2 linked regions of the Arenibacter algicola genome follow. Each later gene encodes a partner of the first gene's protein in a complex. Links are inferred from orthologs where the notes say so. Each region holds a gene or a part of one and is shown in the gene's direction. Other genes may lie near its edges. The genes, in order: meaB and scpA.

Evidence for each region.
Region 2: the proteins of meaB (region 1) and scpA are in contact, whole or in part, in a crystal structure (PDB 8DPB), measured with the Methylorubrum extorquens proteins. The link is inferred for Arenibacter algicola from one-to-one orthologs. Residues at the interface, in SOR26638.1 of Methylorubrum extorquens: Arg20, Ala21, Ala24, Arg25, Thr28, Ser32, Arg33, Arg34, His37, Thr98, Gly99, Gly100, Ser101, Ile102, Leu103, Lys106, Thr107, Ala110, Ala113, Ile114, Asp115, Arg116, Ala118, Phe119, Ile120, Arg121, Pro122, Pro124; in SOR27001.1 of Methylorubrum extorquens: Glu577, Glu578, Asn579, Asp580, Gly581, Arg582, Arg583, Arg585, His596, Ala604, Ser605, Ala608, Asp609, Gly611, Phe612, Asp613, Val614, Asp615, Ile616, Gly617, Pro618, Leu619, Glu625, Arg628, Gln629, Val631, Glu632, Asn633, Asp634, Glu661.

The regions. Positions count from the first base shown.
Region 1 is NZ_JPOO01000001.1:2,053,694-2,068,871, reverse strand. The notes cover bases 7,877-10,790. They hold meaB (methylmalonyl Co-A mutase-associated GTPase MeaB), read left to right. Parts: upstream 7,877-8,770; coding sequence 8,771-9,811; downstream 9,812-10,790. Other genes in these bases: U735_RS0108780 (lipid-A-disaccharide synthase N-terminal domain-containing protein), read left to right, coding at 10,709-10,790; U735_RS0108785 (glycosyltransferase), read left to right, coding at 9,995-10,708; U735_RS0108795 (DUF2911 domain-containing protein), read left to right, coding at 8,208-8,768; U735_RS0108800 (aldose epimerase family protein), read left to right, coding at 7,877-8,178. Outside these bases: U735_RS0108835 (hypothetical protein), read right to left, coding at 1-185; peptide-methionine (S)-S-oxide reductase MsrA, read left to right, coding at 768-1,430; U735_RS0108825 (3-keto-disaccharide hydrolase), read left to right, coding at 1,650-3,041; U735_RS0108820 (Gfo/Idh/MocA family oxidoreductase), read left to right, coding at 3,042-4,370; U735_RS0108815 (BAR domain-containing protein), read right to left, coding at 4,446-5,966; U735_RS0108810 (hypothetical protein), read right to left, coding at 6,005-6,601; U735_RS0108805 (RNA polymerase sigma factor), read right to left, coding at 6,585-7,127; more of U735_RS0108800, read left to right, coding at 7,270-7,876; more of U735_RS0108780, read left to right, coding at 10,791-11,347; U735_RS0108775 (ArnT family glycosyltransferase), read left to right, coding at 11,328-12,971; U735_RS0108770 (hypothetical protein), read left to right, coding at 12,968-13,648; U735_RS0108765 (phosphatase PAP2 family protein), read right to left, coding at 13,692-14,261; U735_RS0108760 (hypothetical protein), read right to left, coding at 14,265-14,492; U735_RS0108755 (MATE family efflux transporter), read right to left, coding at 14,566-15,178. UniProt on the Escherichia coli protein: Binds and hydrolyzes GTP. Likely functions as a G-protein chaperone that assists AdoCbl cofactor delivery to the methylmalonyl-CoA mutase (MCM) ScpA and reactivation of the enzyme during catalysis.
Region 2 is NZ_JPOO01000001.1:1,210,136-1,225,335, reverse strand. What follows is about bases 6,658-9,593. They hold scpA (methylmalonyl-CoA mutase), read left to right. Parts: upstream 6,658-7,006; coding sequence 7,007-9,181; downstream 9,182-9,593. Other genes in these bases: U735_RS0105290 (ParA family protein), read left to right, coding at 9,535-9,593; U735_RS0105305 (methylmalonyl-CoA mutase subunit beta), read left to right, coding at 6,658-6,929. In the rest of the region: U735_RS0105330 (serine hydrolase), read left to right, coding at 1-320; U735_RS0105325 (Npt1/Npt2 family nucleotide transporter), read right to left, coding at 310-3,165; U735_RS0105320 (serine hydrolase), read right to left, coding at 3,292-4,236; udk (uridine kinase), read left to right, coding at 4,607-5,215; U735_RS0105310 (FtsB family cell division protein), read left to right, coding at 5,222-5,554; more of U735_RS0105305, read left to right, coding at 5,547-6,657; more of U735_RS0105290, read left to right, coding at 9,594-10,308; U735_RS0105285 (ParB/RepB/Spo0J family partition protein), read left to right, coding at 10,308-11,234; U735_RS0105280 (DUF5683 domain-containing protein), read left to right, coding at 11,227-11,874; dapB (4-hydroxy-tetrahydrodipicolinate reductase), read left to right, coding at 11,878-12,579; lepB (signal peptidase I), read left to right, coding at 12,665-14,398; U735_RS0105265 (WbqC family protein), read left to right, coding at 14,691-15,200. UniProt on the Escherichia coli protein: Catalyzes the interconversion of succinyl-CoA and methylmalonyl-CoA. Could be part of a pathway that converts succinate to propionate.

The DNA.
Region 1 (15,178 bases):
ACCCTAGAATTTTTGAACATGTACAAACGTGCTACCTTGTTTTCGTTTTTTAGGGAAACTTCATTTTCGGTAGAAGTAACAATACTCATGGTAACAGTTTCAACTTTCACTTCCTGTCCAACAGTGTTTGCTTGTGCAGCTACTCCGATAAAAAGAACAAAGATTAAAGTTAAAAGCGTTTTCATGATGCGTTGTTTTGTTATGTAAATTTAACGCCACATGCACCCCTGTACAGTCCACAAATCGTTTAAACCCCCTTATTTTTCGGTATCTGACAAATCTCCCGATTAAGTGCAGGAAATGTTCGGTGAGTGAAAACCGGACTAGAAAACGCTAATCGATATTAATGGTATTTAATCGGTAAATCTTACAAGATTAAAGCACCTTAAAGCCACATTCATTCAATAATTGTAGTAATAATCTTAGTAAATTCAGGATGAGATTGGACTAGCAATTCGAATTAAGGCCTTTCTTAGATTATCCGTGCATGCCTTCGTTAGTCGAATGAACCAATACAGCACCATTAGGGCTATACACTTTTAAATATGGGTCTCAAAAATAAAATTGATATTTTAAAACTTTTAAGCAGGAAATCCGTAAGTATTTTTGAATAACAAACACTAAAGGATAAAGTATATGTAAAACATACTTTTGGTAAAACTGTCTTACCTTTATAAAGGCAAGATTTTTGTAGTTGTATAATTTTGGCATAACCTAAGTTGGTGCTACCAAGAAAATAGAACATAATAACGTTAAGAAATTTATCTATGAGACTTTTACAGATTACCCTATTTACTATTTTGGGATTTTCCGCAATCAGCTGTCAATCCAAAACCAAATCGGAACAAAAGCAAGAAATTATTGCACTCACCCCCAATGAACTCCAACAATATGAAACGGCCTATTTTGCCAGCGGTTGTTTTTGGTGTGTGGAAGCTATTTTTGAAAGTGTAAAGGGTGTAAAGGAAGTGGTCTCCGGTTATTCTGGCGGCAAAGAAAAAAACCCGACTTACGAGGACGTAGGTTACGGGCGCACTACACATGCAGAGGCAGTTGAAGTGTACTACGACCCAAAGCTTGTTTCTTTTGAAACCTTGGTAAAAGTATTTTTCGGCTCCCATGATCCCACTACCTTAAACCGGCAGGGTCCGGACAAAGGTGCCCAATACAGATCTATAGCCTTTTATAAAAACGATAGTGAAAAGAAGATAATTAACGACTACATTTCACAACTGCAAAAAGAAAAAGTCTATTCAGCTCCTATAGTTACGGAAGTAAAATCCTTTAAAATTTTTTACGATGCGGAAGACTATCACCAAGATTATGAAAAAAACAATCCCAACAACTCCTATATCTTAAACGTATCGGTACCAAGGTTGAAACGATTTCAAGCTAAATTTCCGGAATTATTAAAAGATCAGGCCCATTAATATATACTATTTCATGGAGTCAATCCTTAGTAGTTACTAACTGTTGTAACAAGAAGAATATTTAGAATTTACAATTAGGCCGACAGCATCAAGTGTGTCGGCCATTTTTTTATGTGCATTTTTAATATAACAATCAGGCCAATTTTAGTGTATTAGGGCAATATTTAATCACTTTTTTATACCTTTCAAGCTAACATTAAAAAAAATAGGATTAAAAAAATGAAATTACGACCAAAACTCCCATCTACCTTATTCTCCGCTACACTACTAGCTTTCATATTAATAGGTTGTGCAGGAACAGAAAAGGACAACACCCCATGGGTAAATCTCTTTGATGGCAAGACCTTGAACGGTTGGAACCAAAAAGGTGGAGTAGCAAAATATGAAGTAGTTGATGGTACTATTGTTGGAACCACAGTTCACAACACTCCCAACTCCTTTATGACTACAAACGAAATGTACGGTGATTTCATTTTAGAATTGGACTATAAAGTAGATCCCTCCATGAATTCCGGTATCCAGATCAGAAGCAACAGCCTTCCAACATACATGGACGGCCGAGTACATGGCTACCAGGTTGAAATAGACCCATCAGAAAGAGCTTGGAGTGCCGGTATCTTTGACGAAGCGAGAAGAGGCTGGTTAAATCCGTTGGACAATAACCCTAAAGCACAACAGGCATTTAAACAAAATGATTGGAACCACTACAGGATCGAAGCCATTGGAGACACTATAAAGACTTGGATCAATGACGTACCTGCTGCCTATCTTATAGATGACAAAACTGCTAGTGGCTTTATTGCCCTACAGGTGCATGGGATAGGAAAAGACAAAACAGAAGGAACACAAATTGTTTGGAAAAACGTTAAAATACTTACGGACAACCTGGAAGCCTATTCCAGAAAATCTCCTTTGACCCCCATAAACACCAAGAACAAATTAACCATAGGGGAAGAAAAGGACGGCTGGAAATTATTATGGGACGGGGAAACCACCAAAGGTTGGAGAGGTGCCCGTTTGGATGATTTTCCAGAAATAGGCTGGGAAATTAAGGACGGCCTGCTTACTGTATTGGCTTCTGGCGGAGAAGAATCTGCAGCTGGTGGCGATATAGTAACCACCGACCTATATGGAGATTTTGAATTAAAAGTCGATTTCAAACTTACCGAAGGGGGCAATAGCGGCATAAAATATTACGTAAATACCGATATTAACAAAGGTCCAGGCTCTTCCATAGGTCTGGAATATCAAATCCTGGACGATGCCCGCCACCCAGATGCCAAACTGGGCAATCATGATGGCAGTAGAACGGTAGCTTCCTTATACGATCTTATACAGGCAGACCCGAACAAACCCATCAACCCTATCGGGGAATGGAATACTGCCCATATCAAATCGATCAACAACCACGTTGAACATTGGTTAAATGGGACCAAAGTTTTGGAATATGAAAGAAAAAGCGATGACTATCGCAAATTGGTATCCGAAAGTAAATACGTAAAATGGCCAAATTTTGGTGAGGGAGATGAAGGACACATCCTTCTTCAAGATCACGGAGATCTGGTAAGTTTCAAAAACATCAAAATTAAAAGAATAAACAAAAGCGAATAAATGAAAACTAGAAGAGATTTTATTAAAAAAACGGCAGCGGGCAGTGCTGCTCTTAGCTTGGGAGGCCTAATAATGCCAAGTATGGGGTACAGTAATATTTTAGGGGCCAACGACAAAATTAATGTTGCGGTAATCGGGGTAAGAAGTAGGGCAAAGGCCCACTTCGTTGCCATAAACCAAGACCCCAATGCCAAAGTACTTTACAGTTGCGATGTGGATGACAAGATCCTGGAGGAACACAATGTATGGTGCAAGAAAAATATTGGTTATATCCCAAAAGTAGAAAAAGATTTTAGAAAAATTTTGGAAGATAAAAATGTTGATGCCGTTTTCATAGCTACACCGGAACATTGGCATGCCCCTATGGCCATCATGGCCCTACAAGCAGGGAAACATGTTTATGTAGAAAAGCCATGTAGCCACAATCCGCACGAAAATGAGCTCTTGGTTGCCGCCCAAAAGAAATATGGCCTAAAGGTACAAATGGGAAACCAACAGCGTTCCGCCCAAAGTTCCGCATTGGCCGTTAAAGAGATCCGTGAGGGGATTATTGGGGAAGTCTACAAAGGTGAGGCCTATTATTCCAGCAATAGAGGTTCTATTGGAATTGGGAATAAAATAGCGGTTCCAAACACATTGGACTGGGATCTATGGCAGGGACCGGCCCCTAGGGAAGATTACCGAGACAATATTCATCCCTACAACTGGCACTGGTTCCGTACCTGGGGAACAGGGGAAATTCACAACAATGGTACCCATGAAATTGATATATGCCGTTGGGCATTAGGGGTAGACCTTCCTGAAAGTGTAACCTCATTTGGCGGTAAATATACCTTCAAGGATGATTGGGAGTTTGTGGACAACCAACAGGTAACCTATAAATATGCAGATGATAAATTTATTACCTGGACAGGTCATAGCCGTGGACTTATTAAACCGGATCAACCTGGCAGGGGAATTACCATTTATGGTAGCAAGGGAATGATAACCCTTAGCCGAAACGATTACAATCTTTATAATTTGGATGGCAGCCTGATCAAAAAAGTGGAAGAAGGGGTTGAAAGTGAAACCACCAATACCGTGGGTATGGGCGGACTGGATGTAAACCACATCCATAATTTCTTCAGTGCCATTCGTCAGGACACTTCCCTGAATTCCGATATCAATGATGCCAGTATTTCCACCATGCTCTGTCATTTAGGAAATATTGCACAAAATGTAGGCAGGACCATCCATATCAACCCTACCACAGGTAAGGTTAAAGATGATGATGAAGCCATGTCTTACTGGAAAAGGGAATACCAAGATGGCTGGGAGCCAAAATTATAGTTCCGGATTTCAATTATAAAAAGCGGGGGATTTTCTATCAAAAATCCCCCGCTTTATTATTTATTACAGTTCCCTTTACTGTAAAACAACTTCTGTAAACTTGGAATTAATTATGATCGACTTGCCACTAGTCTTGTTTATATGATATCCCTTGTTCAAAGTATTATAGCCGTTCTTTGTTTTTACCATTTGTAATTCCTTTGGATGGATCAATTCTGAATTGCTACCATTTACGGCTATATTAAAGGCTGTTTTGGGCAATACGCACCTAAATTCTGCATTTTGAAGGTTGATATCCAAATCGGTAAAATCTTTGGAAATCGAATTGATGGCCAAGGGACCAAAATTATTTTTTATGAACGCCTTATGCAACAGATTGTCAATGGTAACATCCGAAAAAGTGGCATTTAAGGTCAGGTTTTCAACTTCTTTGATATTTATCTTCTCCGAATAATCGGCCTTCAGCTGACCGTAGTTCCATTTTTGCACACTTACAGGCGAATAGGAAGCATCTATATAGGTCTTGTCTCCATCTATGGTGGTTGCCAACAAGCTGGAATAGGATAAAGTGGCACTCAAGTTCTTAGTGTTTTCGGCTAGAATAACCTCGCCATGTCTTACGTTCATCTTAATCTTGGTTGATTTTGGCAATTTTATCTTAATGGTCTTCTTCACCTTTAAATTTTTATCCCTGCCCTTCTTTATTGAATAGAAAACATTGGGCGCGGTAGGATGCCGTTCCTCTATAAAGACAAATTCTTTGTCCATCCCACCTACCGTATCTATCTTTATGGTAATGGTTTTATTGTCTTTTGCCATCTCCCGCACATGTTTACTGGAAGTTATGGATTTGGCCAATTGCTCTTGTGCATTTTCATGGACTTTCATTCTTTGACTCTGTATTTCCTGCAACTTCTCCAAGCGGTCTTGATGGGCCTGCTCCCTATTCTTCTCCATTTCAATTCTTTTTTTATCGATCTCCGCCCGTTTTAAGTCCATTCGTTTGCTCCATTCTTCCATTTTAATTTCATAATCCTTTCCAAAACCCTTATCAAATTCTTTCTTCCATTCCTTTAAATATGCTTCCCCATCTTTTTTATAAGCTTCATAATCAAATGGCTGTATATTCATTGGAGGAAGTGGGGGCAATTCCATCACTTCCGGAAGCTCTGGCAGTTCAACCAAAGGAGCTATGTTATACGCTTCCCCTACCCCATTGAATTGTTCCAAAAAATCGATATTGATATCGATATCCTTGGTATTGTAAGTGGTAAACTCCCGGTGTCCCAATGCCGTGCTGATACTTATACTTTTACTGTTTCCTACAATTTTTACAGGTTCCTTTTTAAAGAAGTTGCTAGCCTCCTCCTCTGAAACGTCCTCCAATTCCACAACTGCTACAATATCCACTTGATTCCTGTTCCAAGTTTCAAACTCTATATCGGCATAACTGGTGTTTACTTCCAAAACCACATCCCCGGATACATTAAAGTTCTCATGAAAGGTCTTGGTCCTTTTCTGCCCCCAAATAATACTAGTGCCCATCAAAAATATTATACCCGTAATGATGCCTATCCTATTTAATATTGTTTTCATCTGTACCATTTATTTTCTTAATTTAAAATTTTGTGTTCTCAGACACTCGTAATCAAGTTGTCATTATCTGCCTCCATGCCCCTGGATTGCAATTCCTTTAACTTGTCCCTTAGTTTGTGAAGCAGCTGTAACCTTAGTTGTAAGTTTTTTATCAGGGCGGTTATGGTCTGGTCATTGGGACCGATCTCGTTTAACTCAGTATTTAACTTTTTATATTCCACATTTAATTCCTCCAAGCGCTCCATAAAACTATCGATCAGGGTTTTGTTCCTATCGGAAATTTCCAATTGGGACAACTCCAGATTTATACTCACCAGATAATAATCTTCCACTTTTTTTAAATCCGGGGATAGATCACCTAAGGAAATCCCCTTGTCCTCAGGGACAGGCTTATTCTTATCAACTATGGTTGTTTTAACAGGCTCTGGATTATTCCAATTCATGAAAACATAGGTTCCTAAGCCAATAAGAATTATTAGGGAGGCAGCAATTTTGAACCAGGGGAAAGATGGTCCCTTGGCAACCGGAAGTTCCATTTCCATTCTTTTCATAAAACGCTGTTCATGCCCATCTTTCATTGACTGATCTATTTCCGTATCGGAATTCTTGAACATTTCTCTAAGATCTTGCGACATACCTACTCGATTTTAATAATTCCTTTAATTGTCCTTTACCCTTTAATAACCTTGTCCTGCAAGCGGTATAACTAATATCCAGTATTTCGGATATTTCGTTGTGATCGTAGCCCTCCACCAAAAACAACTGTACCACATATCTATATTTTTCGGGCAATCCTGCTATGGCTTGCATAACCTCCTTTACCGTAACCGTGTCCTCTACGGACCAATCTTCATCTTCGGCAACATGCATATACACTTCATTTAATTCCACAGTTTCAAGTTGCTTGGATTTTAAAAAATCGATACTCTTGTTTACCACTATTTTTTTTAACCAAGCTCCAAAAGTCACTTCTCCCTTATATTGGCCTATTCTCAAGAATGCCTTGATAAACGATTCCTGTACTACATCTTCCGCATCATCTTCATTTTTCAAGAATCGCATGGCAACACAGAACATGCCCTGACAATACAGATTGTACAGTTGTAATTGCGCTTTGCGATCGTTACGTTTACATTGTTCTACAATATCAATCTGAAACATTTTGGCCAGTTTCTGTTGTTGACGGGAGGGTATGGTAACATTTAAATCATTCCCGATAAATCCCAATTACCTAAAGGACGATAGAATGATGGTAATGTTGCAAAAAATAGTATTTTTATCTTAAATCATAAATAGAACTATCTTGAATCAAGTTACAATAAAAAACAATTTCATTACCCTGACCGTATTGGACTATGGAGCCATCATCCAAAAATTGATAGTAAAAAATAAGAACGGGGTGGACACCAACGTGGTGGTAGGTTATGAAGAACCTGAGAAATATTTATCGGACAACAAGTCACTTGGGGCCTGCATAGGACGATATGCCGGTAGAATTTCCAATAGCGGTTTTCATATCAACAACCTACACTATCCCATTTTTTCGAAGGACGGGGTTCATCTTCACGGCGGACAAAAGGGCTTTGGGAAGAGGTATTGGACCATAGAGCAGGTACAGGATGGGGAGAATCCCTTTGTAAAACTAAGCTACATAAGTAAGGATATGGAGGAGGGCTATCCAGGAAACCTAAAATCTACGGTGACCTATAAATTGGTAGGGCCATCCTTATTTATTATTCATGAGGCTACCACAGATAAGGCTACACCGGTAAACCTGACCAACCACTCCTATTTTAATCTGGATGGTGCGGAAACCATAGACCATTGGGACCTAAGGTTATCTTGCCCGGAATATTTGGAAACGGATGCCAAACTCCTGCCCACAGGAAAACTAGTTTCCGTTAAAAATTCCAAATACGATTTCCTGGAGATGAAAAAAATTGGCCAAGTGCGTTTGGATACACCATTTGTAATGGATTCCAGTTTAAAGGAAAAAACTATGCTGGCATCGCAAAAATCGGGGCTTTCCATGGAGGTGATTACCAATCAACCTGGAGTTGTGGTCTATACTCCTCTTGCCTTTGCCGCCATCTGTTTTGAAACCCAAAATTTCCCGGACGCTCCTAACCAGCCCCACTTTCCAAATAGCATTTTACAACCTGGAGAAACCTATTACAATGAAAGCGAGTTCAGGTTTAGTTTCGTAAATTAGAAGAATTAACACAAATTAAATCCGAGGGTATGAAATTTCTTAAATGGCTTTTAATAGTTGTAGTGGTGCTTGTTTTGGCCTTCTTTTTGTTTGGAAAATCCTATTTGACGGAACAGACGAAAAAGAATAGCCCAGAACAGACCGCCACTTATGTTAATAATGGAATGGACCTAGGTGTAAATTACAGTAGTCCCTTTAAAAAAGATCGTGTAATTTTTGGAGAATTGGTGCCCTATGATGTGGTTTGGAGAACCGGCGCCAATGAACCTACCACTTTTACCAGCGGCAGCGACATTAACATTGGAGGCAAAAATCTGCCCGCCGGTAGCTATTCCTTATGGACCATACCCGGTAAAGAGACCTGGACCATTATTTTCAATAGCGAAATCCCTGATTGGGGAGTTACTATTTTAAGTGGGGGTAAAAAAACAACCAGGAATATCGAAGCAGATGTCTTACAAATCAGTGTCCCGGTACAACAATTATCGCAACCCATAGAAAGTCTTTCCATAATCTTTGAAGAAAACGAACAGCTATACCTTAGTCTTGCCTGGGACAAAACCAAAGTAAGCCTCCCCATTAAAAAGTAAATTTGGCCACCAATAAAAACACGGACGGAAATGCTAATTCTAAAACCAAAGCTTTTAGAAAAAAGAATTTGTCCACAGAGGAACTGATACAAGGTATCTTAAACGGCGACATAGCTACCTTGGCCAGGGCAATTACTTTGGTGGAAAGCACCAACACTGAACATTTTCAAAAATCCAACGACATTATAAACCAATGCCTGCCGCATAGCGGCAAGAGCATACGAATCGGAATAACCGGAGTTCCCGGGGTAGGCAAAAGTACCTTTATCGAAACTTTTGGCTCCTTCCTTACAGCCTTGGGAAAAAAAGTGGCCGTTCTGGCCGTAGATCCATCCAGTACCATTAGCAAGGGAAGTATTTTAGGGGACAAGACCCGTATGCAAGAATTGGTGAAGGATAAGAATGCCTATATCCGTCCCTCCCCTACTGGTCATTCCCTAGGAGGGGTTGCAAGAAAAACTCGTGAAACCATAATTCTATGCGAAGCTGCCGGCTTCGATACTATTTTAGTGGAAACAGTCGGGGTGGGTCAAAGCGAAACTGCAGTGCATGGAATGGTAGATTTCTTTTTACTATTGAAATTGGCCGGGGCCGGAGATGAACTTCAGGGCATTAAAAGGGGCATTATGGAAATGGCGGATGCTATTGTCATTAATAAAGCGGATGGCAATAATATTGAACGTGCCAACTTGGCCAAGGTTGAATTTACTAAAGCACTACACCTCTTTCCTGCAAAAGAAAATGGTTGGACCCCGAAAATCCTGAGCTGTTCTGCCATTCAAAAAACGGGAATATCGGAAATATGGGAAGTTATTAAAGCCTATACAGACGATAAACCTGGCCTAGAGGGAATCATCGCAAAACGGAGAACACAAAACAAATTCTGGCTACTGCAGACCATTGAAGACCAGCTAAAGCAACAGTTTTATGAAAATAAAAACATAAAAAACCAGCTTGATAAAATGATAAAATTGGTTGTTGATGGTAAAATCTCCCCGTTCAACGCCGCTGAAAAGCTATTGAGCCTGGCCAAGGGAACTTAAATTTTGATTATATCCCTTAAAGGGTCTTTACAAAATAAATAGGCCTCCATCGCAATAAATATAAGGAACCTATTCTAATTACACCTCTACAATAAGTTGTACGGCCCAATACCACACAGGTTGACAAAGTTGATTATCTTTGGCCCTAAATTTTAGATACAAAAGCACTTATCCTTACATATAATGAATTACGAATTCACCATAATTATACCTGTCTACAATGAAGAAGATAATTTGGAACGTGTTGAAAAGGAACTTAAGGACTATTTGAACATTTGCACAAAAAAGGCCAAAGTGCTGTTCGTAAATGACGGTTCAAAAGATAAGAGCCAGCAATTGATAGAATCTATATGTCAGAGAAACGAAGCTTTTAGTTTCGTGAAATTTGCACAAAATAAAGGCTTAAGTGCGGCCATCAAAGCCGGATTTGACTATACGGATACCCCCTTGGTAGGTTATATAGACTCCGACCTACAGACCTCCCCCGAAGATTTTAACCTTCTCTTGGAACATATAGATCAATACGATCTGGTAACCGGAGTTAGGGCAGACAGAAAGGATTCCTTTGTTAAGAATACTTCTTCCGCAATAGCCAATGGAATACGCCGTGCTTTTACACATGACGGAATGGACGATACAGGCTGTCCGTTGAAGGTAATAAAAACGGATTTTGCCAAAAGAATACCTATGTTCAAAGGTCTACATAGATTTTTACCCGCCATGATCCTACTGCAAAATGGAAGTATTGTTCAAATACCAGTTCGTCATTTTCCACGTATGGCCGGAACTGCAAAGTTTGGTCTTTGGAACAGGTTATTGGGACCACTAATGGATTGTTTTGCTTATTTGTGGATGAAGAAAAAATATATAAACTATCAAGTAGATAAAATAGGGTAAATGGCAGATTGGATGGTTTATGCAATTGGCTTTATTGCCCAAATTCTATTTTCTAGTAGAATGGTGGTGCAATGGGTGATATCGGAAAAGAACAAAAAAGTACTTACCCCCAGACTTTTCTGGCAATTGAGTTTATTGGCTTCATTTCTATTATTCGTTTACGGATGGCTCCGTGACGATTTCGCCATTATGTTGGGACAGGCCATTACCTATTTTATCTATATCCGCAACATCCAGTTACAAGGTGAGTGGACCAAATTGCCCCGGGCCTTTAGGGCCTTTCTATGGGTTTTTCCTGTGATCATAATTGTTTATGGATACAATAACAACGCCTACGACCTAAGGCAATTTTTTAACAACGAAAACATTCCTATCTGGTTGCTTTTATTGGGCAGTATCGCACAGGTAATTTTTACCTTTCGCTTTGTATACCAATGGATATATTCCGAGAAAAAGAAAACCTCCAGTCTTCCCTTCGGATTTTGGTTACTAAGTTTAATCGGGGCCTCCTTAATTCTTACCTACGCCATTTTCAGGAAAGACCCTGTCCTATTTGCCGGCCATTCCCTGGGCATGATTGTATATTTAAGAAATCTGTTTATCCTTAAAAATGAAGAACATGACGTGGTTGAAAAATAATCCTATTGCGCTGATCTTGCTAGCGGGAATCTCCATTTTTCTATTTCATCTGAATGTTATTCCAGTTACCATCATGGAGGCCAGGAATTTCATAACGGCACGGGAAATGATTACGGATGGCAATTGGTTGTTGACCACAATGAACGATCTTCCAAGATATGAGAAACCCCCCTTACCAAGTTGGATTACAGCCCTCTTTGGATTTATTTTTGGTTTGGAAAATGTAGCTACTCTTAGACTACCTACTATGTTGATGTGCATATTCTTGGGGTATATGGGGTATCTTTTTTCCTTAAAAATAATTGACAGTAAATTACAAGCACTTATAAATGCACTAATTTTATTAAGTTCATTCTATATCATTGTAATTACTGTTGAAGCACCTTGGGATATATACACCCACGGATTTATGTTGACCGGCATCTATTTTTTATATAGCTTTTTCAATCTGGCAGGCGACAAATGGAAGAACAGTCTACTTGCCGGACTCTTTATAGGTCTATCCTTTATGAGCAAAGGACCTGTTTCACTATATGCTCTCCTTCTGCCTTTTCTCTTGGCCTATGGCTTTGTATATAAATATAAGGGCTTTGGAGTTGACAGGAAATTTATCCCCTTGGCTGTTATGATCCTCATGGCAATGATTATTGGCTTATGGTGGTTCCTTTATGTGCGCCTTGCCGATCCCAATGCATTTTTGGCAATAACCAAAAAAGAAACGGCCAATTGGTCCAGCTACAATGTACGCCCCTTTTATTATTACTGGAGCTTTTTTGTACAAAGCGGAGTATGGACCATTCCAGCCCTAATGAGTCTAATGTATCCCTATCTAAAAAATAAGGTAAGTGATAAAAAGGCATACGGACTTACATTTCTATGGACTATTTTTTCGGTAATTCTACTTTCTATCATCCCAGAAAAAAAAGCGAGATACCTTGTGCCCGTTTTAATTCCCCTGGCCCTCAACACCGGTTTTTATTTGGAATATGTCATTAACCATTTTAGAAGTACCCTGACCCCAAAAGAAAAAATACCGGTATATTTTCATTTTTCCTTAATAGGACTTATTGGTATAGCTTATCCCTTTATTGCTTATTTTATACTTAAGGATGGTTTAAACGGGCTATGGGGCTACTATGCGTTGTCATCCCTTGCACTCTTTGCTATTGGTGTATTGCTTTTTGTACAACTAAAAAAGCAACAGCTTTTTGGCTGCTTTTTACTAACTATAGCCTTGGTTGCCGCTATAAAATTATTGGCGATGCCACTCTCAGGAGCTATGGAAAAAAATGCTCAGTACAAAAGTATATCCCAATTAAGGCAAGACATGCAGGAAGAAGGATTAAAAACTTATTGTTTTGGTGAAATTGCCCCGGAAATGATTTGGGATTATGGCTCCGCAATTCCTGTACTTAAAGGGGAAGAAGAAATAATAATTCCCGACGGGGAAAAATTTGCTGTATTGGTAATTCCCTCTGATGAAAATGAATTTAAACGTATCTTTGACCCCGAATATAGCTATACGATAAATACCGTGTACGATTTAAACTATAATGCCGACCCAGGAACCAAAGGTCATAAGAACCGTTTGATAAGTAATTTGTATATAGTTCAAAAACGATGATGAATATCTTTTCCAAAATTGAAAAAATAGCATACAGTATTTTATTGGCAATTGTTCTGTTTGGTCTTATTTTAGGCCTCTGGGACGACATTTATTTTGATGTTAACTATGCCCAGGAAGACGGACCGGTTGAATGGGGTACGGCCATTATGCTATTTGGCATTTTTGCGCTTTCCCTATACCACTTATTAACTTTGTGGAACACCAAAAAAATATTATGGAAAGTGGGGACCTTTCTTTTTGTGGTCTTATTCCTTTTTGCCGCAGGTGAAGAAATCTCGTGGGGACAGCGAATCTTCGGAGTGGAATCCAGCGAGTTTTTTATAGAAAACAACGCCCAGGGCGAAACCAACTTACACAATTTGGTGGTAGGTGAAAAGAAAATAAACAAAATTATCTTTAGCCAATTGTTGTTCCTAGTAATGTTTCTTTACCTATTAATTACCCCTATCCTCTTTAGAAAATTTAGTTGGTTTAAGGATTTGGCCAACAAATTTGCGGTGCCCATTGTAAAATGGCATCATACCATCGCCTTTATAGTGGTTACCGTTTTAGTTGCCCTTAATCCGGCCAGCCGAAAATGGGAAGTGTACGAACTGGCTTTTGGAGCAATATTTTTCTTGATTTTCCTAGGCCCCCTGAACAAAGAAATCTTTGAACCGGAACAGCCCAAATAAGATGGGGCTTAAGCGTTGAACTAAACAGAAATGGGGGCAGGGTTCAAGGATTGTATTTGGAAACGGCCTTTAAAAAAAGCTGTAGAAATAATCCTCCCAAAAAAGTACCGATAATTGTTCCTGTCAGCACGTCCAACGGAAAATGGACCCCTATATATATCCGGCTATAGGCGACCACTGATGCCCACACTATTAGAAACAGTCCAATATATTTATACTTTGTTCGTAATAAAAAAGTAAAGAAAATGGCTACGGCAAAGGAATTGGCGGCATGGGCGGAGAAATAGCCGAATTTTCCACCACAGGAACTTTTCACCAATCGCATCAATCCGTTTATCTCATTATCATGGCAGGGCCTCAACCGCTGTACACCATACTTGAAAAAATTGGCCAATTGGTCCGTTACCAAAATGAGTACTGCAATAGCCACAAGGGTCATTAAAAGTCGCTTTAGGCCAAAAGCCCTAAAGGCAAAAAAAGCTAAAAGGGCATAAAGGGGAATGGAACTCCATTTATTGGTCATAAAAAGCCATAAACCGTCCCATTTGGCACTGCCCAAGTTATTCAGGAACAAGAACAATTCCTTGTCGTAATGTACCAGCTGGTCCAACATATGCTAATCTTCGTAACGGGAAATTTCCCGGTCATAGAAAGCCGTAGCTTGTTCAATTAAATTTTCGGCTTCGGCCTCCAGCTCCTTTTCATCCTCCTGAGTAAAATCCTCCAACCACTCTACCTCATCGTTCTCCAGATTGATTATAAATCTAGGGTATTCGGTGTGTACCACGAAAATGGCCGTTGGGTAATCCGTATTGTCGCCTAATAAAAATTTTGGGAATTCCATAAATCAACTTTTTATTTAAATATCAATATCCCCAAAACTTTTCCGTGGTCGGGGATAACGACTTGCTTTCAAATCAATCAATCTCCAGTAAAGCCTTTTGGGCAATTAATTTTTTGGTCAAATAATTAAATCGAATATACAACATTATAGCAGATGCCGTTAGACCGGACAACAAGCCGATCCATATCCCGGTACTCTCCAATGGCGTATAAAGGCCCAGATAAAAACTAATAGGAAAGCCTATTATCCAATAGGCGATAAAGGTAATCATAGTGGGAATCCTAACATCCTGAAGCCCCCTTAGCGCTCCCAATACCACAACCTGTAAACCATCTGAAATTTGGAATACGGCCGCAACCAATATTAGTTCTGCCGCAATCTTGATTACTTCCATGTTATCTACCAAATTGGTAGCATCCCCAAGATCCAGATAAATTGTTGGTAGAAAGTTGTTCAAAACAACAAAAGACACAGCAAAAACCACTTCCAATATGAAGGTGAGCAGAAAAATAGATTGTGCAATACGCCTTAATTCCTTAAAATCCATCAATCCTTTTTGGTTTCCTACACGGATCATGGCCGCAACACCCAGCCCCATTCCTACCATAAAGGTCATACTACTAAGGTTTAGCGCAATCTGGTTGGCCGCTTGCGAATTCTTGCCCAAAACACCACTTAACCAAACT
Region 2 (15,200 bases), 840 kb from region 1 along the record:
TGGACCAAGAATCCAGCCTGGAAATGAAACGCCTTATGTATATGACGGACAGAAGGATCAGATACGCACAATCCCCGGTCCTGAAGCCCGCTGCCGTATATTTTAAATCGGGAAGTTTATACAAATGTGATAGAAGTACAGGTGAAGCCTGTGGAAAATATATGGGCAATGTTACCAACTATATGAATTCTGTAGCCATTGTAGAACATCCGGACAATTGCAAATATATAGTGGTACTTATGACCAACGTATTGCGAAAAAATTCAGCAACAGACCATTTGACCCTGGCCAGTAGCATAGACAAGATTATTAAACGCTAATTTTTTTAAAGTCACTCAAGATTTCGGCCGCCTTTTTTCTGGCCTTCTCGTTGGAGTCCTCCAAGACCATTTCCAAAAGAGGGGTGAATTTTGGGTCCTTGGTTTTTTCAATCAAGTAAAGTACCGCCAGTTTCAGCTTAATATCCTTTCGCTTTAATAGGGACAAATAGCTTTCGGATTCACTAAGAACCTTTACATTCAGATTTTTTAGATTTTCTTCGGATATAACACCTACCTGTATAATGGATTCAGCAACAGGAATCAACTCCTTTTTGAGTTGAATGTCCAGGATATTGTCCAAAAATTCAATGGCATGTATACGTTGCTCTTCCTGACCTTTTAGTATGGCATTTAAAATGGGATCTACATCCTGGGGCGGGTATTTGACCCCCAAGAATTGAAAAATTCGTTTTAATTGTCTGTCCAACCTCAGTTCCAACAAATGGATAAGGCCATTTCTGGCTTCATTTTCTTCCTTGGTCTCCAGTTTTTCCGGGTTCTTCTTATACTGTAGTACTATTTGGGTATGGATTACGGACAGGGTACTTTGGTACAGGTGACACTCGTCCAAGATTTTATCCACAATAAACTGATCCCTTATTTTAAGGTGGGGATATTTCCACTTGAGGTGTTTCAAGGCTTCAATAGCTTCAATTTTCACCGTATGTTCCATATCCTCGGTTAGTTTCATCAAGGTATTGATGGCCTTTTGTGAATCGAACTTTCCAATAACCATGACCACGTATGCGCTATCGTCCGGGTCAATGCTTTCATTTCTTAATCCCTCGAACAAAATATCAATAATGGGCTCCCCATAGAAGTAGAGGGCCTCCATTGCAGATTTTCTGGTGTCCTTACCCGATAATCTGGAAACAATTAAATCAATAAACTGCTTGTCCAATGTTTTTGATGCCGCCAAAATAGCGGTATTTGCAATTAGAACATTATCGGAATATATATGCGTCTTTATAACCGGGTAGAAATTTTCAACCTTGGCATTCCCAATGGTTTCAAGAATGGCCAGGATCTTATTGGTCCTTTCCAGCTCTGTATTGGTTTGCGATAACTGGTCAAGGGTATTTTCAATTCTTTGTTCCAAACTAAATCGGTCTTGCATTACCCTATTATTTCGCAATTCCATAGACAGGCCAACTAGGGCTGCATTGGCTATGGTATTGTCCTTTACCGATAAATATTTATCCAATAGTTCCACAGGGTTTTGTTGATAGCGCTTCAACAAATAACGAAAGGCAGAAGTAGTCACTTGCTGATCCTTGTCATAGATCATGGGCTCTACCGTAGCACATAAATTTTCCATATTCAAAAAATATAGATTTTCAATGGCCAAAGCCCTCACCTTGGCAGACGGATTGTTCAGCAGCGCTTTAATTGCAAAAAAGAAACGCTCATCCTTTACGTCCAATGTTTTATTCAACATATGCAATATCTGATTCTCGTTCCCAGTTTCAAATACCCTGATTACCGTTTCTATGATAGAGGTAACCTTTATTTCCGATTTGGCAGCCTTATCTTTTCTTGTAGGGCTATATTCCAACAAGCTCTTAAAGGAAATTATATATTCATTCCTCAAATGATATATAAAGTACAACCAGATCAAAATAAGCCCAATAATAATTATACTGATATAGGTTGATGATATGTCCAGTCCATTAATAAAAAAGATTAGAATAAAGCCCGCCATCCCTGTAGCTATACTATCCACTACCACATCCGTAAATGTCTTTGTCTTTTTTTTAATTTCTATAGGGATGGGTATGGAGAGTAATTCCGTGGCCGCCTTATTTACCGACTGCTTTAAACTTCCGTCCACAATTTTGATAAACACCACCACCCATAGTTGGGGCACTATCAATAACAGAAAAGACCCCAACAATATGCCCGAAGGCAACCATAGGAGGGATTTACCAACACCAAAGGTACCTACAATACGTTTGGTGAGGAACAACTGTATCAATAGTGAAATAACGCTCAGGGTAGAAAACCAAAATCCAAAAAAGGAAGTTAATTCATCCTGATCTTTAATGAACCTGGAAGCGTAATCGCTATACTGGTAATCTACCAATTTGGCCACCAGAACGCTTATTCCAATGACTACCGCAATTAAGCTAAGTAATTTAGATTGCTTTATCAACCTAAAAGGGGACTCCGCTTTTGGATTGGAGCGACTGGAAACTTGAAAAGAGTTGAGTTTCAACACTTCGTTTTTCCAGATATATCGGGTTATGGGCAAACAGCACATTAAGAGGGTTGCGGCAACAAACAATAAATCCTCTGTATTAAGGATATTGGTCAATAAAGAGGTTAAGTACCCCCCAAATATACCCCCGCCAATGGCACCGGCACCTATAAACCCAAATACGCGCTTTGCTTCCCTAACATTATAGACCAGATTTGCCATTACCCAAAATTGGGAAGCGGTCAACAACCCAAAAATAGCCACCCAGATGTAAGGTATATACAGTGCAAATCCATAGCCTAGGTTAAAATTTAAGGCTACGCCAAATATTATCAAAGAAATGACGGATCCTATCAAGGTGCGATCCACAATGATATTCAAAGGATACTTTTCCAAGGCCCTGTCGTAGAAAAATGAGCCCAATACGGCCATGATAGCAGTTAAAACATAGCCCAATGGCAGTGCATCCGAAGAAAGTTCAGAAAGAAAAAGCGAATTTATAGTAGGTTTTACTATCAATAAAACCGTAATAATGAAGAATATATTTAATTGAAGTAGAAGTGTTTTGGTCAGTTCCTCCTCTTTTAAATCAAATGCCTTTAGAATGTAGGTTTTAAACGTTTTAATAAATGAAATAAGGTAGTTCAATTTTCATGCGTTTTAGTAATATCCAACAGCACTCCTATCTAAAACCAATCCATAGAAGATTGGGGCCAAAATTAATTCATTGGCAAACATTATACGAATAAACAAAAGGAAATATACTAAATGGATCTAGTTAACGGCAAATTGTACCCTCTCTGCCTTCAACACTCTTTCTACGGGCCTTACCAAGTCCCTAATGATTTGCTCACCTCCTGCATCATCTATTAAGGCAACCAAAATATAACGTCGGTTGGGATTATTTCCCCAAACCAAAATAGAATCGGAATGAAAGGTTCTCCAAGAGCCCGACTTTCTATATAATCTGGCATCGGGAGCAATATTGTCCAAGGTATTTACAAATTTATGGTGAAGTTCGGGATCCCCCATGATATCCAACATTTGTTTGGACCTACCCTTATTCACCAATTTGCCATTGGCCAACAGATAATAATACCTACATACTTGGTTTACTGTGGCAGCATGGGACAAATTCTTTAATGGCTCCCTATTGGTATCCCCACCGCTTCCATATCTTTTACCGACCCATAATCCGCCGCCCTTACTTTCATCATAGAACATATATTTTGGATCGGTCATAACGGACTGTATTTTATCATATCCCAAACGATCTATCATTCTGGTGGTTGCTTCATTGTTGGATTTGCTGATCATAGATCGCATATCCTTCTTTATTTCCTGGGTTTCCTTAAGCTCCCCTTTTTCTATGGCATCCATAGAGGATAATAGCACCGCTATTTTGGGCAAACTGGCAGCATACATCATATAGTCACCATTAATACTGGCATATTTTGCATTTTCGGGATTTGACAGATCTACTATGCCAACGGCCATCTTGTTATTGTTCATTAAAGATTTCCAGTTGGGATTGGACATGAGCTCCTTTTCCAATCTTTTCTGCAAGTCGCTATTTACCAAACTGGGAAGAGGCTTTACTTTGGCATCTTCTATATTTATGGGCAAATCTTTTTGAGAGTACGCCAAGCCACAGCAGAAAAATACACCCAATACTAGAATTAGGCGTGTTTTGAATTGAAAAAGAGTTCTACTCGTCATATAGGAATAATAAAATACTGGTTAAATGAAAAAAATACGAATCACTATAAAAAATGAACTACCCGAAAAACGCCCAAATATATTCTATATTTATGTTGGGTATTTGTTAATTTTTTAAACTTCAAAAGAAAAAATCACACCCAAAGAATATAACGCTAATTTTATCATTATCTGATTTTTATCTGTTAAATTAATTATAGATTACGAAAAAATTAATTCAATGGCTTAAAGAAAAATTAAAGACATCACCAACACCTCCTATACTTACGTTGGATGGGGATAAAAAGATTATGTGTATATGGGCAAGGCATCTATTTTATTTATTACGGTTTGCTAGCAAATTGTTATTTTTGGAACAAATTAGAAATGCATGTTGGTTATTGGGATTGCCGGAGGAACAGGTTGCGGAAAAACTACGGTTGTAAATCAAATTATAAATGAATTGCCGTATGAGGAAGTAGGGGTTATTTCCCAAGATTCCTATTATTGCGATCTTTCCCATTTAACCTATGACGAGCGTACACAGGTAAATTTTGACCATCCCCGTGCCATAGATTTTGAATTGTTGGGTACCCACTTACAAGATTTAAAGAAAGGTATTCCTATTCACCAGCCAGTTTACTCTTTTGTTAAACACAACCGCACCAACGATACCATTCTAACGCATCCAAGAAAGGTAATGATCGTAGAGGGTATCCTCATCATGACAAATCCCCAGATAAGGGAGATGTTCGACATTAAAATATTTGTACATGCGGATTCGGATGAACGACTGATAAGACGTTTAAAAAGGGACATCACTGAACGTGGCAGGGATTTGGATGAAGTTTTAAATCGATATCAAAATACGCTAAAGCCCATGCACAATCAGTTTATTGAGCCCACCAAGGAATATGCGGACATTATAATTCCAAACAACAAGTACAACACCGTGGCCATAGACATTGTAAGGACCATAATCAACGAAAAATTAAGCTAATCACCTATGGGACTAAAAGGGATAAGAAAGAAAAAATGGTTTGGGGTGGTTACCAATATGTATGTATTGGTACTGACGGTCTTTGTGGTTTGGATGGTTTTTTTCGATACCAACTCCCTCCTCATACATTGGGAGCTTAAAAAACAAATAAACAATCTGGAAAAGCAGAAAGAATTTCTTCATGAAGAGATAGCCAAGGATAAAAAAATTATAGAAAAGCTATCGGACCCTGAGGAGTTGGAAAAATTTGCCAGGGAACAATATTATCTGAAAAAGAAAAATGAGGAAATATATTTAATTGAATATGAGGATAGTGTAAAAACCAAGGAAGATGAGTAAATCCGAACTCTTTAGCAATTTTCACGAGATTTCTTCCAAAGCATGGAAGCAAAAGATCCAGTACGAGTTGCAAGGTGAGGATTACAACAATAAATTGGTTTGGGAATCTCCCGAAGGCATTAAGGTAAAACCCTTCTACAACTCCGAAGACCTAAAGGCCCTAGAGATATCCGGAGTACCAAGAGATAATGGTTGGAGCATAGCTCAAGGCATATATGCCGGGAATGCCAAAATGGGCAACAAAAAAGCTTTGGATGCTATAACCAGGGGCGCTGAATGTATCTATTTCACCATTCCGTCCGCAGATATAAATATTCATGAACTGCTTCATGAAATTGATCTTGGCCAAACAAGTCTCCATTTTAATCTCCAATTTCTATCCTACGACTTTGCAAGATCGATTTTGGCTGTCACAGTAAACCATCATCACAAGGTCTTTACCAATATCGATATTATTGGTCATTTGGCAAGAAATGGCAACTGGCAATACAAGCTTGATCAAGATCATAAAATATTAGGGGAAATTCTAAATTTAAATCATGACCAAACCTTGGGTGTGGATGTGGCGCTCTATGGAAATGCCGGGGCAAATATGGTGCAGCAATTGGCCTATGCCCTTTCGCATGCCAATGAATATTTGAATCACCTTAACGACCACCATAAAGACAGGCTAAAAAGAACGGCAATAACCTTTAAGGTCTCGGTTGGGGGCAACTATTTCTTTGAAATAGCCAAGTTGAGGGCACTACGGATTTTGTTCAGGACCCTTGCAAGGGAATATGGGGCTCTGGAGAATTGCCATATTATAGCTACGCCCACTCTGAGAAATAAAACCTTGTACGATTACAACACCAATATGCTACGCTCGGCAACGGAATGTATGTCCGCCATTTTAGGGGAAGCTGATACGATATTGAATATGCCATATGACGCCATATACCATAAGGTGAATGAATTTGGGCAGCGTATGGCCAGAAATCAACTGTTGATCTTAAAGAATGAAAGTTATTTTGACAAGGTGAACAATGCGGCCGATGGGGCCTATTATATTGAGTCCATAACACATCAACTCTCTTCCAAAGCTTTGGAATTATTTAAACAAATTGAAGCGGGCGGCGGATTTCTGGTGCAATTGAAGGAACATCTCATTCAGAAAAAAATAAAGGAAAGCGCCACCAAGGAACAGGAAAGCTTTAACAGCCGCGATAAAATCCTGGTAGGCACCAATAAATACGCATCCAGACTGGATAAAATGAAGGATGATCTAGAATTATACCCCTTTGTAAAAACCAACACCCGAAAAACCTTGATAGAACCGATCTTGGAAAAAAGGTTGTCCGAAGAATGGGAACAGGAACGCTTGAAAACTGAATAAAGCTGTTACAACTGTTTTCCTAGGGCAATTTTATTTCTAAGCAGACAACTATAGTTTAGGACAAGAAGAACAAAAACATGGCAAGAAAAAATCTTCAACATATTCAACTCAAGTCCGTTCCAGAAATAAATATTCCGGATCAAGAATCCGTTTTGCCATTCGAGACCTCGGAAGGAATAATCTTGAAAAAAAACTATACCAAGGAAGATATTGAGGGTTTGGAACATTTAAATTTTGCCGCGGGCATACCTCCATTTCTGCGCGGGCCCTATTCCACCATGTATGTCAGTAGACCATGGACTATAAGGCAATACGCGGGATTTTCGACCGCAGAGGAAAGCAACGCATTTTACAGACGAAATCTGAAAGCCGGACAAAAAGGACTATCCGTAGCTTTTGATCTACCAACCCATAGGGGATATGACAGTGATCATCCGCGGGTGGTGGGCGATGTTGGCAAAGCGGGCGTTGCCATTGATTCCGTAGAGGACATGAAAATTCTGTTCCAGGATATTCCATTGGATGAAATGTCGGTTTCCATGACCATGAACGGAGCAGTGTTGCCCATAATGGCCTTTTATATCGTAGCAGCGGAGGAACAGGGAGTTTCACCAAAAGATCTTTCTGGAACCATACAGAATGATATTCTTAAAGAATTTATGGTAAGGAACACCTACATCTACCCTCCTGCCCCATCTATGCAGATCGTTGCCGATATTTTTGAGTATTCCAGTAAGTTCATGCCGCAATTCAATAGTATAAGTATATCCGGCTACCACATGCACGAGGCCGGGGCAACTGCCGATATTGAATTGGCCTATACCTTGGCCGATGGATTGGAGTATATTAGAACTGGCTTAAAAGCAGGATTGAATATAGATGATTTTGCCCCAAGATTATCCTTCTTCTGGGGAATTGGGATGAATCATTTTATGGAAATTGCGAAAATGAGGGCGGGAAGAATGCTCTGGGCCAAATTGGTAAAACAATTTAACCCTAAAAATGAGAAGTCGCTCACCCTAAGGACCCATTGCCAAACCAGCGGCTGGAGCCTTACAGAGCAGGATCCTTTCAACAATATTACCAGAACGACCATAGAGGCGGCCGCAGCAGTTTTTGGAGGTACACAGAGCCTACATACCAATGCCTTGGATGAGGCCATAGCCCTCCCTACGGATTTCTCTGCGCGTATTGCCAGAAATACCCAATTGTACTTACAAAATGAGACCGAAATTACTAAAACTGTTGACCCTTGGGCAGGTAGTTATTATGTAGAAAAACTAACGGACGAAATTGCACAAAAGGCTTGGGCCCTTATAGAAGAGGTGGAAGAATTGGGGGGAATGACAAAGGCCATCGACGCTGGAATTCCAAAATTGAGGATAGAGGAGGCCGCCGCAAAAAAACAGGCCCGTATAGATAGTGTTAGGGATATCATTGTTGGTATTAACAAATACCAGTCCAAGACAGAAGATGAACTTCAAATACTGGAGGTGGATAATGCCGAGGTCAGAAAACAGCAATTGGCACGTTTGGAATTGGTCAAGGCAAATAGGAGTGAACATGAAGTGCAACAAGCACTTTTAGCACTTACCAAAGTTGCAAAAGAAAGAATGAAGCCCAATTCCTCCAAATCTGCCCACATAAATACCTTGGAAGAGGAAAATTTCTTAGCTTTAGCTATAAAGGCTGCTAGGGCAAGAGCTACGCTGGGCGAAATAAGCACTGCGCTGGAAAATGCCTTTGGCAGGCACAAGGCAATCATAAATTCGTTTACCGGGGTGTATTCAAAAGAAATAAAAGGGGATGACAGCTTTGGCATAGCCAGGCAAATGGCCGACAGCTTTGCCGAGCAGGAAGGCCGTAGGCCTAGAATAATGATTGCCAAAATGGGGCAGGACGGTCACGACCGAGGTGCTAAAGTTGTGGCAACGGGATATGCCGATCTAGGTTTTGATGTGGATATTGGCCCCCTCTTCCAAACCCCGGCCGAAGCTGCAAAACAGGCCGTGGAAAACGATGTCCATGTACTGGGGATCTCATCCCTAGCAGGCGGACATAAGACCTTGGTACCTCAAGTACTACAGGAATTAAAAGCGTACGGGCACGAAGACATTATGGTAATTGTGGGCGGGGTAATACCCAAACAGGATTATGACTTTTTGTATGAAGCTGGGGCGGCAGCAATATTTGGTCCCGGCACAAAAATTAGCGATACGGCCATCGAAATTTTAAAAATTCTAAGTAAGTGATATCCGCTGTTCCTGAACGGACAAAATGGGTTTAGCCTTCAAAACAAGCCGTGGACCACAATTAGTAATAAGCGCTAGGGCCAGGGTATTTTACCAGTGATGGCTACTTTTTTGGTCTTGGTTCCAATATTTTCCAACGTTGTGACCGAGGCTTTTAAAAATTGAGTACCATTAATAAGTTGTGTATAAGTGATTCGCGAAAAAACAATAAACATGTAATGGCCTGAGAACAAATCCCATACAACTTTAACGTACTTTAACGCCAAAGACTACAGTTATTCACCCAGTGTTAACAAAATACATTTTATAACAACTTAAATAATCGTATTTTTACCCCCTAACTTACTATGATAATGGGCAAAATAATTGCTATTGCTAATCAAAAAGGTGGTGTAGGAAAAACTACTACTTCGGTAAATTTAGCCGCCTCTTTGGGTGTATTGGAAAAAAAAGTATTACTAATAGACGCTGACCCCCAAGCTAATGCAACTTCCGGACTAGGTTTGGATGTAGATAGTATTGAGTTGGGAACCTACCAACTATTGGAACATACCAAAACCGCCGAAGAAACCATCATAAAGACCTCCTCCCCAAATGTAGATCTTATCCCAGCGCATATTGATCTTGTAGCCATCGAAATTGAGTTGGTGGACAAGGACGATAGGGAATATATGATGAAAAATGCCATTCGCCATCTAAAGGAAAAATACGACTATATTCTTATAGATTGTGCGCCTTCCCTAGGTCTCTTAACATTGAACGCCCTTACTGCGGCCGATTCTGTTATGATTCCCATACAATGTGAATATTTTGCATTGGAAGGATTGGGCAAATTATTAAACACCATTAAGAGTGTTCAAAAAATACACAATCCCGAATTGGATATAGAAGGAATGGTACTTACCATGTACGATTCCAGATTAAGGTTATCCAACCAAGTAGTGGAGGAGGTAAAAAAGCACTTTTCTGAAATGGTTTTCGACACCATCATACAAAGAAATGTAAGATTGAGCGAAGCCCCTAGTTATGGTGAAAGCATTATTAAATACGATGCAAGTAGTAAAGGAGCTGCCAATTATTTAAATTTGGCAAATGAAGTAGTTGTGAAAAACAAGGAGACAGCATAATGGCGAAAGCGATAAAAAAACAAGCGTTGGGCCGCGGACTATCGGCCCTATTAAAAGACCCGGAAAACGATATTCAGTCGGCCACCGACAAGAATGCCGATAAAGTTGTGGGCAATATTGTGGAACTGGATATGGACGCAATAGACGTTAATCCATTCCAGCCCCGTTCCAATTTCAATGATGAAGCATTACAGGAATTGGCCTCTTCCATTAAGGAATTGGGGGTAATACAGCCAATAACCGTAAGAAAGCTTGATTTTAATAAATACCAATTAGTTTCTGGGGAACGTAGGTACAGGGCTTCCAAATTAATTGGCCTGGAGACAATACCGGCATATATCCGTATTGCCAACGATCAGGAATCCCTGGAAATGGCTTTGGTTGAAAATATTCAACGACAGGATTTAGATCCCATTGAAATTGCACTTTCCTACCAAAGGTTGATAGATGAAATTCAATTGACGCAGGAAAAAATGAGCGAACGGGTAGGCAAAAAACGCTCTACCATTACCAACTATTTGCGGTTACTGCGATTGGATCCCATTATACAGACCGGAATACGTGACGGTTTTGTAAGTATGGGCCACGGTAGGGCTCTGGTAAATGTGGAAAAAAAGCAGGACCAGATTGCCCTTTACGAAAAAATTGTAGGTGAAAATCTATCGGTAAGGGATACGGAAAAAGCAGTAAAGGACTATCAGGAAGGCAATGGCCAGGTAGCCCCGGTTACGGCCCCATCTGGAAAAGAGCCAAAAAAAGCAGCTATAAACCCAGATTTCATTGACAAAAACCTTGGTGCCTTCTCAGATTATTTATCGGTAAAAGTAGATATTAAAGCCTCAGAAAAAGGCAAAGGAAAAATCACCATCCCCTTTCACTCCAAGGAAGAATTCAATCGGTTAAAAAAATTGATTACGGGTGAGTAAATATCTTGTATCACTGGCACTATATTTTCTTGTTATCACCTTTGGACTAGCGCAGGAGGAAGAAAACAATACCCAGGCATCAGATTCTATCACAACCTCCCTTAAAAAAGAGGGGATTACAGTGGTCGACACCCTTAAAGTCAAAAAAAGGGCCATCAATCCCTTGGCGCCCAGTAAGGCAGCCTTTTATTCCGCGGTTTTTCCAGGACTTGGTCAAATATATAACAAACGCTATTGGAAAGTTCCCATAGTCTACGCCATTATAGGCGGTGGAATATATGGCTACATATACAACGACGACCTATATGACCGCTTTAGGACGGCCTTTAAACGCCGCCAGGCCGGTTTTACGGACGATGAATTCTATGACCTTGGCACACCCAATGCCCCCGGAGCAGATCCTGACTTTTCGGAGGCGGCATTGGAAAGTGCGCAGGAAAGATACCAGGAAGATCGGGATTTATGGCTTTTGGTCACCATTGGGATGTACGCCCTAAACATTGTGGATGCCAATGTGGATTCGCATTTAAAGCAATTTAACGTGGATGATGACCTTAGTATGGATTTCAAACCATACTTGGACATGGACGCCATAACCGCCAAACCAGTCTATGGAATGGCTTTAACCATTAAGTTTTAATTTATGAATATTGCCTTGTTCGGATATGGTAAAATGGGTAAAATGATTGAAAAGATCGCCCTAAAAAGAAACCATACCATTGTAGCTAAAATTGATTTGGACGCTACGGATATAAATTTTTCAGAAATTGATGTTGCCATCGATTTTAGTATGCCCAACGCCGCTTATGGAAACATTAAGAACTGTCTGGAACACAATGTGCCTATAATTTCCGGTACAACCGGATGGCTTCAGGATTACCAAAAGGCAGTGGACTTATGTAAAAAAAATAATGGAGCCTTTATTTATGCCTCCAACTTTAGTCTGGGTGTGAATCTTTTTTTTGAGCTGAACTCTTATTTAGCAAAATTAATGGCTTCCCAAGATCAATATAAGGTTGTGATGGAGGAAATCCACCATACCCAAAAATTGGATGCACCTAGTGGAACGGCAATTACTTTGGCCGAAGGTGTTATTGATAATACCAATTACATCGATTGGAAATTGGACAGCGCTGGGGACAGGGAAATTCCTATCACGGCAAAGCGTATCGCCGATACTCCTGGAACCCATACCGTATCTTATGAAAGCGAAGTGGATGGCATAGAAATTAAACATACCGCCCATAACAGGGAAGGTTTTGCCCTAGGAGCAGTGATCGCCGCAGAGTGGATCGTTGGAAAAACAGGGGTTTTCACAATGAAGGACGTGTTAAACCTTCGTTAAAGAACGTAACAAAGAACAACTTAAAATGACTTAACGGTTGATCAATTCTTTTCCAAACATCAATCATTAAATAACAATTACCGATATGAACGGCACTCAATGGATTATTTTTATTTTAATTATTCAGGTAATACATTTTTTAGGCACCTGGAAATTATATGTAAAAGCAGGACGTAAAGCTTGGGAAGCGGCAATCCCAGTTTATAATGCCATTGTGCTGATGCAGATTATCAATAGGCCTAAATGGTGGGTGATTCTACTTTTTATCCCGATCATCAATTTATTGATGTTTCCTGTAGTCTGGGTAGAAACCCTTAGAAGTTTTGGGAAAAATAGTTTATTGGATACCTGGTTGGCCATATTGACCCTTGGACTATATATTTATTATGTGAACTATTTTGTTGAGGATGTAAAATATATTGAAAACAGGGACATTCACCCCAAAACCGCGCTGGGAGAATGGGTCAGCTCCATTGTATTTGCCATTGTGGCCGCTACTTTGGTCCACACCTACTTAATTCAACCCTTTGTTATTCCTACCAGTTCCTTGGAAAAAACCCTACTGGTGGGAGATTTCCTTTTCGTAAGTAAATTTCATTATGGGGCACGGATACCAATGACCACCGTAGCCGCTCCCATGGTCCACGATACCCTGCCAATACTAAAAACCAGATCTTATGTTGCGGATGTAGACCCTGCTACCTACAAAACTTCTGTTTGGAATAAATTACAACTCCCATATTTAAGGCTTCCCGGGTTTAAAAAGGTAAAACGAAACGATATTGTTGTATTTAGTTGGCCCGCAGATACCGTATACCAGTTTTTTAAAAGACAGCAAGGAGTACGCAAACCCATCGACAAAAAATCCAACTATGTAAAACGTTGCGTTGGGGTACCGGGAGATTCGTTGACCATTAAAGATGGCTATGTTTATATCAACGGTGAAAAAACGGTTTTACCCTATAGGGCAAAACCAGAATTCCTTCATACAGTTACAGTAGACGGACAATTTTCCAATGCCGCTATAGAACTATTGGGCAGGGAGAACCTATCGGGGAACGTTATACGTGTCCCCAACAGCTCTCTCCAACAGGAACGGGCTACAGAGGTAATTCAGGCCATGAATTTGGAACAGATAAAATCCGATACATCCTATACCTATTACGCAGGTAATGTGGGCAACCAGAAGGTGAAGGACTATTTAAAGTCCGAAGACATGAACAACATGGCACTCTTTAATTTAACCGAGGCAGAGGCCAAAAATTATACAGGCAAGGATGGAATCGCCTCAATTAATAAATTTTCATATAAAAATCCCGATACTTCGGTTTTCCCTCAAGATCCGGCACATACAGGAACTGTGGACAATATGGGTACGATCTATATTCCCGAAAAAGGAAAAACGGTTCCACTTAACATAGAAGTACTTCCCATTTATGAAAAGATAATTAAAGAATACGAAGGTAATGACATTAAAGTGAACGGAAATCAGATCCTTATTAACGGCGAGGTTGCCAATTCCTACACATTTGATCAGAATTACTATTGGATGATGGGAGATAACAGACATAGATCTGAAGATAGTAGATTCTGGGGCTATGTCCCTGAAGACCATATAGTGGGAACGCCCATTTTTATATGGATGAGCATTGATGGTATTAACGATGGCATGAGCAATTGGAAGGTAAGATGGGACAGGGTATTTACTACCGTAAACGGAGATGGTGAGCCTACCTCTTACTTTAAGTATTTCCTTATCCTGCTGGCAGCTTGGTTCATATTTGATTTCTTTAGAAAAAAGAAGAAAGTGGACAATTAATGTTGCAATGATTCAATGTACCAATGGGACAATTATGGTTTCGAATACTGCCAATGGCCAACTAAACAATTATGCCATAAAATTACATATCTGCCAACAAAGGCAGCGTTTTAACTTGTGTTAGGTTAGGGATGTTTTGTCATTGCATTCAGGTCTCGACTCCGCTCGACCAGACAATCGATCGTCACTTCGAGCGGAGTCGAGAAGTCATTTCACGGTTAACTTGCCGCTAAATAAGAAATCAATTTATAAATTGATACATTTTCGAATCGATATATTTTCAAATTAGACCATGAAACTGCTGCTACATCCAGGTTATTTTCCCAATATCGCCAACTTTGCCGCTATTGTTCAAAATGATATTTGTTGGGAAGTCATGGACAATTTTCAAAAACAAACTTTTCGCAATAGGTGTTATATATGCACGGACCTAGGGCTGCATATGCTCACTATACCTATAAAACATGTGGGGAACAAAAAAGGGAAACAAAGGTACAGTGAAGTACAAATGGACAACGCTTACCCTTGGCAAAGACAGCATTGGCGAACCTTGGAAACAGCTTATAGGACCTCTCCTTTCTTTGAATTCTATGAAGATGATATCGCCCCGTTGTACCACAATACATTCCACTCCTTAATGGATTTCAACTTGAAGACAATCGAAACCATTTGCGATTGTCTGCAAAATAATATGCCTTTGGACAGGACCGAAATCTTTGAAGTTGATGTTACCGACAAAATTGATGGGAGGATTTTAATAAATTCCAAATCAAAGCTTCAATTTCAACAGCCGGAATATGTG